One region of the Arthrobacter sp. I3 genome, then DNA from elsewhere that is predicted to be linked to it. Evidence: riboswitches for the same ligand, from Rfam matches in the RefSeq annotation. Region 1 holds a riboswitch; the other holds the start of a gene.
The links. A riboswitch is a leader RNA that binds a small molecule or an ion and turns the genes downstream of it on or off. The one in region 1 is predicted to bind cyclic di-AMP.

Region 1 (3,400 bases):
CGCCTATAGTTAGTGCCCAGTACCGATACCAAAGCGTTACCTGATCCGAAGCCGAGCCCTGCCAGCGGATCAGTCGCAGAACTACCTCCTGGCAGGGGCGGGGGAACCACTTTCGGCTGCTACTTCGGCAGCCTTGGGGTGAAGTCCGTCAGCGGCAAGCAGCTTCCACCGAAGGATCCCCTGGGGATGCCTCTATGCGTGGCTGCCTGCAACGGCGGACCGGGTCTTTGATCTCTCTGACCCGAATCCGACAGCTAACTTCGCAGGCCATCCAGAGAGGAACCGTTCTTGACCACCCAGACCGCCAGGGGCCGTCGCCGCGCGACCGGTCCCGCTCCGGAGCCGCGTCCCGTCGTCGCACACACGGCCGAACGCCCGCGGGACGTGCACCGCGATGAACGCCGTCGCCGTCGCAGTCCGTTCCGCCAGGTCACGGACTTTGCCGCGGCCAGCGGAGTCGGGCAGAAGGCCGGGATCGCACTGGCCGCAACTGGTCTGGTTCTCACCGTGACGGTCCCCGTCACGAGCCCGGTGATGGCTTCGAATCCGGGCGGATCCGGCGCGCTCTCCGCCGCCGTGCAGCCGGATGTCACCGCTGCCGCCGCCGCCAAAGTCGACTTCAGCCGCACGGCCGTCACCACGAAGGGCGATCCGGACGGGAAACTCAAGCAGCTGCTGAGTGCCCAGTCTGTGGGTACCATCACCCGCGCGGCATCGGCCGGCACCCTGGGTGCGCCGCTCGACCAGCTGGTCACGGCCTCGCCCTTCGGCTACCGTGTCAGCCCCATTACCGGGGGCGCGGGGGAGTTCCACCGCGGCCAGGATTTCGCCGCCCAGTGCGGCACGGCGGTCCACGCGGCCGCCAGCGGCACCGTGACCTTCAACGGCTGGCATCCCTTCGGCGGGGGAAACCGCGTGGTCATCGATCACGGCAACGGCCTGGAGACCACGTACAACCACCTGTCCTCGGCTTCGGTCAAGGTCGGCCAGAAGGTTTCCCGCGGTGACGTCGTCGCCATGAGCGGAACCACCGGCGCCTCCACGGGCTGCCACCTCCACTTTGAAGTGATGGTCAACGGCGATGTCGTTGACCCGCTCGGCTGGCTCTAAAAAGACGATGGGCTGCTCTCAACTTCCTGTGACACGCCGTGATCTGAATGTGACATTGGATCAGGACTGCTGTAGGGTTTGAAGCACGCCAACTTTTCCGAAGTTGGCGCTCTTGAGTGGATTGCCTAGCTCTGCCACCGCTCAAGGTCCGTTCGCATTACATCGTCTGGCAGGGGCGGGGGAACCAATTTTGGCCTTCGAAAGAAGGCCTTGGGGTTAAGTCGCAAAGCTTCCCAGGAAGCAGCGCGGCCGGGTGACTCCCATCCGAATCCGACAGCTCACCTCGTAGGCATTGGGAGAGGCTACTTTCGTGTCTTCACGCCACAATTCTGCGCGCATGCGCACCGGCGAGGCTCTGTCGAGCCCGCTGGAATCCACATCACGTGCCGCCCTTGCCGGCGCCCGGATTGGATCACGTTCCGCAGGCTCAATCGCTACCGAGCCCGGACAGCATGCAGTTTCCGCTTTTGGCGCGTCTTCGCAGTACACCCTTCGCTAAGTAACCCATTTCGGGGCGATCCGGCGTACCCCCAAGATGCCGGAGCGTCCTCAGTCCGTGCCCGAAAGCGCGCGGTCCAAGGATCACGAAAGAGAGAACTTAATGACTACTCGTGCAAACGTTGCACGGCACCGCGCCGAGGTCACCAAGACCAACTCGCTGGCTGTAATTGCTAAGGCTGTCGGCGACAACGCCGGCGGCGTGGGCCGTCAGGCTGCGGTCATCGCCGCAGCTTCCGGTCTGGTCCTGACCAGCGGAATCGCAGCCAACGCTGCTGAAACCAATGTTCAGCGCGAATCCACCTCCGCTTCGGCCCTGGAAGTCCAGTCCGCAGCTCCGGCCACCATCTCGGCCGCTTCCACCATCGCGATCTCCTACGAGAAGCCGGCCGTGACCACCACCCCGGCTCCCGTCGTCGAGGCTCCCAAGCCCGTCGTGAAGGTCCAGGACGCCACGGCCACGGCTACAGCCACCCGCGCCGGCGGCACCGAGCTTGGCGTCAGCGGCGGCGTCGCCGCCCAGGCCCCCGCGGGCATCGGAAGCGGCGCAGGCGCGACCATCGCCGCTGCTGCCTACGCACAGATCGGCGTGGCGCAGGACTGCACCGCCCTCGCCACCAACGCCCTGGCCGCGGCCGGCATCCACTACCACGGCTGGCCGGCAGGTTACCTGTCCCTGGGACGCACCGTGAGCGCCGCCGAGGCACGCCCGGGCGACCTCGCCTACTACCAGAACGGCGGCGTGGGCATGGCTCACATCGCGGTCTACGTCGGCAACGGCATGGCAGTGCACGGCGGCTGGAACGGCGGCACCACCGCGCTGTACAGCGTCAACGTCGGCTCCGGCCCGGTCTTCATCCGCGTCGGCGCCTAAGCACGAACCCCAGCATTCCGAAAGACCCCCGCCTCCAGGCGGGGGTCTTTTGCGTTGCCGCGCAGTGAACTTTCCGCGCTGAGGACCGCGCCGGTGAAAAAATATTCGGTGATCCGGCACTTGAGTGTTTACTCTTGTGTTGTCGATCCATAGCCCGACCATGCAGAGGGCAGCCGGCCCTCGTGCCGCTGGCGGGTGCGGCCGTGAAGAGGTATGCGGATGCGCACTCTCGTTCTGAATGCTGGATATGAACCGCTGGCGGTCATCACCTTCCGCCGGGCGCTCGTCCTTGTCCTGACCGGAAAGGCCAGCGTGGTGGCCGAAGGGGACGACCCCGTGGTCGGCCCGCAGGACATTTTGGGCCGCCCGTCCGTGATCCTGCTGAACCGCTACATCCGGCCAAGGTACAACACGATGACTGCGGTGAGCCGCCGCGGCGTGCTGCGCCGGGATGCCCACCGCTGCGCGTACTGCGGCAAGGCTGCCCACACCATCGACCACATCCAGCCCAAATCGCGGGGCGGAGCCGACTCCTGGGAGAACCTGGTGGCGGCGTGCCTGCGGTGCAACAACGCCAAGAGCGACCATACGCCGGCGGAGATGGGCTGGAAGATCGGTTTTGTTCCGGGCCCGCCAAAGGGTGCCATCTGGCAGATCAAGGAACTCGAGAAGCCGACGCCGGCCTGGGATCCGTTCCTGCTGCCTGAATCGGCTGCCTGATCGGCCTCCTAGCTGATTGATCAGCCGGTGAAGACGCTGCCGGCGCACATTACGGCTTGTTCAGTGGCCGCTGGCGCCGCGCTAGGCTGAACCGATGGAGTTCGATGCCATCATTCTCGCCGGGGGGCGGTCCTCACGCCTCGGCGGCGTGCCCAAATCCGGGCTGATCTACGACGGCGCCACCCTCCTGGAGCGGTC
Region 2 (3,400 bases), on a different contig from region 1:
CGGCGAGCCGGGCGGGACGTTCGACGCCGACGGCACAGCGGTCCGGGATGCCGTCTCCCGGGTCCTGGCAGAGATGGCAAAGCGGAGGCCGGAGCTGCAATTCACATCGGTTGGAGAATAACCCTCCGAACCTTCGCCGCCGGCCCGGCTTTGGTCCAGGCATGTAGACATTCGGACTGTCAGGCCGTCGGACCCCCCGGATCGCCCTGCCCGACGGCGCTGCCGGAATTTCCGGACTTGCCGCCGGCATTTGCCGGGACCGCGAAAGTCCTCGCCGCCCGTGACCCGGCGACGGCGCTCGCGGCTATGGTGACAAGCGCTCCCACCAGCAGGGCCGCGGCCTCGCCTGGGAGCAGGACCTGAAGCTGCGTGCCGATGCTCGCCGCAGCCACCGGTACGCCAAGCTGGGCCGCCGACAACACCCCCAGCGACAGCGGGAGTCCCAGGAAAGCCAGGTCGGCGTGCGCCAGCAGGGCCCCGGCCCCCAGCAACAGGCCGAGGGCCATCATGTCCGGGTGCCCGGCCAGGTCCTTTAACGTCAGCGATGCACCCAGCCACACGAAGAAGAGCGGACCCAGGAAGCCGTCGCTGAGCGCGAACAGTTGCCGGGCCAGCCGCCGCGGTTCGCCGACCGCAGCCATCACCAGGCCGAAAGAAAAGCCTGCCATCATCACAGACACATTGCTCCACGTCGCGACACCGGCCAGGGTGAAGAGCACGGCCAACTGGATCCGTAGCTCCAGGGCAAACTTGCGGCTTTCCGAGAGCCGGTGCACGCGCCGACGGATTCCCTGGCGCTCCAGCCAGCGCAAGCCGACAAAGAGCACTACCGCGCACCCGGTCACCACGAGGACACCCAGCGCCGCCTGGACTGCGTGGGGCGGATCCACCAGGAGCGGCAACGCCACAATGCAGGCTGTGTCGGCAATTGCCACCTGCGCTGTCATAGCGACGACATCTGGCCCGCCGAGGCGCAGGGAATCGACGATTGGAAGCACCAGGGCGGCCGACGAGGACGCCAGCAGCACGACGTAGAGGGGAGCATGTCCAGTCCCGAACAGCAGACCGATGCCGGTTCCGACCACCACCGCTGCCGCTGCGGCCACCATCGCCCGGCGGGAGCCTTTGCCGAGGGCGCCACGGATGTGCGGATCCCGCACGGGAACGTGGGTGCCTGCCACGAACATCATCAGCGCAAACCCGATATTGGCCAGCAGGGTGAACGTCGGGTCCGCGGGGTCCACCAGGGCCAGGCCTGAGCGCCCGATCGCGATGCCGGCCAGCAGCTCACCCAGCATGACAGGCAAGTGCCAGCGCGCCGGCAGGGCCAGCAGGGGGCCGGCCAGGGCGATGACGGCGATCAGCGCCAGGGACAGGAAGGTCACGGTTCTCGGCGGCCGGCCGGCGCCGGGCCTGACCGCCGTTCCACCACCGCGTAGGCCTTGCCGTCCAGGAAGGCCCAGTCGTTGACAACCATGTACCCGAGCGCGTCCACCCGGTCATTGAGGATGTGCTCGTCGAAACCCCCGTCACGCGGTTCCGCGTCCCAGGTGCTCACGTGGACGTCCCCGCCGTCGAGGATCAGCAGCTCGGTGTTGACGTCGAAATCCTCTTGGGGCTGAGTGCTCAACTGGCAGATGGCGACACAATGGCTGTTCATTTTCGGGCCTCCGCTTCCGGTGGTGCTGATGGCATCATCCTATGTTCGGAAACGACGCCGCCCTATGGGCAAATTGCGGCCCGGCATCATGGCTCCGTTACCTGAATGTGACTTTCGGGTGCGGTTCGCGCTACGGTTGATGAGTGCCTGTTGTCTCCGATACGGGCGCTCCCCAGCCGATTGCCTAACTCTGCCGCGGCCCGGGGGTAACTCGCATCAACGTCCGGCAGAGACGGGGAAACCACTTTTGACCTGCTGATATGCAGGTCTTGGGGTGAAGCCGCACAGTGCCCGCAAACGACGGGCCCGGGAGTGCGGCCGGGTGCCTCCCATCCGAATCCGACAGCTCACCTCGCAGGCATTGGGAGAGGCTACATTTTTCATGACTTCAGTCAATACTTTTGCGCGCCATGCCGCCGTCCTCGCCGCCGCATCCGGCCTGGTCCTGACCAGCGGAATGGCCGCCAACGCCGCCACCGCCCCCGTGCAGCGTGACTCTGCTCCGGCGTCGAACGTCGACGTCACCGGACAGGTCAGTGCCCCGGTCAGTGCCGATTCAAGCGTCAAGATTAGCTTCGAGCGCCCCGCAGTGGATTCTATTGCCGCGCCGGTCATCGAACAGCCCGTCGCGCCGGCTCCGGCTCCCGCTGCAGCCCCGGCGGCGGCGCCCAAGGCTCCGGCCAAGCCGGTCATCCAGGTGCAGGCCGCTCCGGCAGCAGCTCCGGCAGCAGCGCCGGCCGCGGCGCCCGCGGGCGGACGCAACGCCATCATGCTCTCGGCCGCCTACAGCCAGGTGGGCATCACCCAGGACTGCACTGCCATGGTGGAAAAGGCCCTTGGCGCCGCGGGTAAGCCCGTTGGCGACATCGGTCCCCGCGCGTTCCTTGGCCTTGGAACCGTTGTAGCGACGCCGCAGCCCGGTGACATGGTGGTCCAGTCCGGCCACGTCGGCATCTACGCCGGCAACGGCCAGGTGGTCAGTGGCGGCATGAACGGCAAGAACCAGACCATGGTCCACCCGCTGTCCTGGCTCACCGCGACCGGCGGCGTGACGTTCGTCCGCGCCTAAGCCGCACGGCCCCGACCCGGGGCCAGACAGTCCGGAAAGACCGGCGCTCGAGTTCCCTTGGGGGCAACTCGACCGCCGGTCTTTCCTGTCTCCGCATTCGGGGGTCCGGGATCCCGATGGCATAGCTTTCCCCGGCGCAGGGTCCTCAGGGATTCCCGCTGCCCATGAGCGGAAGCCTCAATTTCATGACGGTTCCCTCGCCGCCCGTCGCGGCCACCTCGACGGTGCCCCCGGCCGCGACGGCAATCTCACGGACCAGGGCCAGGCCGATGCCAAAGCTCCGCTGTCCCTGTGAGGTGCCGGTGCCGGCCGTCCGCACGAACCGGTCAAAGATCCGGGCCTGATCGACGCCGGTGATTCCGGTCCCGGAGTCCGCCACCGTGATCACGGCGCGCTTCTGCTCGATTGAGGTCGTGATGGACACGCGGCCGCCCGGAGGCGTGTGGGCCAGCGCGTTGTCCGCCAGGGCCAGCACGGCACGCCGCAGCGCATTCTTCTCGATCCGGGCCAGCGGCCGGGCAGCGGCAGAGAATTCCAGGCGCACCTGCCGCTGCTCTGCCACCTGCTGGAGGCTGCCGGCGACGCTGGCGGCAGCGTCGGCGAGGTCGGCAGGGGGCGCGGAGCGGTCCGGGGCCTCCGCGGTTGCCGCGAGGAGCAGTTCGTTGACAATC

Region 2: another riboswitch for cyclic di-AMP. It lies ahead of Y706_RS0107850 (hypothetical protein); the one in region 1 lies ahead of Y706_RS0113195 (NlpC/P60 family protein).

What each region holds. Positions count from the first base shown of each region.
Region 1 covers NZ_KI914930.1:14,972-18,371, reverse strand. Annotated here, with positions in the region: cyclic di-AMP (ydaO/yuaA leader) riboswitch at 69-284, shown strand; gene Y706_RS0113200 (M23 family metallopeptidase) at 289-1,110, shown strand; cyclic di-AMP (ydaO/yuaA leader) riboswitch at 1,233-1,416, shown strand; gene Y706_RS0113195 (NlpC/P60 family protein) at 1,712-2,482, shown strand; gene Y706_RS0113190 (HNH endonuclease) at 2,702-3,202, shown strand; partial or broken gene Y706_RS25445 (NTP transferase domain-containing protein) at 3,297-3,400, shown strand, end outside.
Region 2 covers NZ_KI914915.1:28,653-32,052, forward strand. Annotated here, with positions in the region: gene Y706_RS0107835 (DNA alkylation repair protein) at 1-121, shown strand, start outside; gene Y706_RS0107840 (cation:proton antiporter) at 180-1,385, opposite strand; gene Y706_RS0107845 (hypothetical protein) at 1,382-1,630, opposite strand; cyclic di-AMP (ydaO/yuaA leader) riboswitch at 1,832-2,035, shown strand; gene Y706_RS0107850 (hypothetical protein) at 2,043-2,729, shown strand; gene Y706_RS0107855 (sensor histidine kinase) at 2,875-3,400, opposite strand, start outside.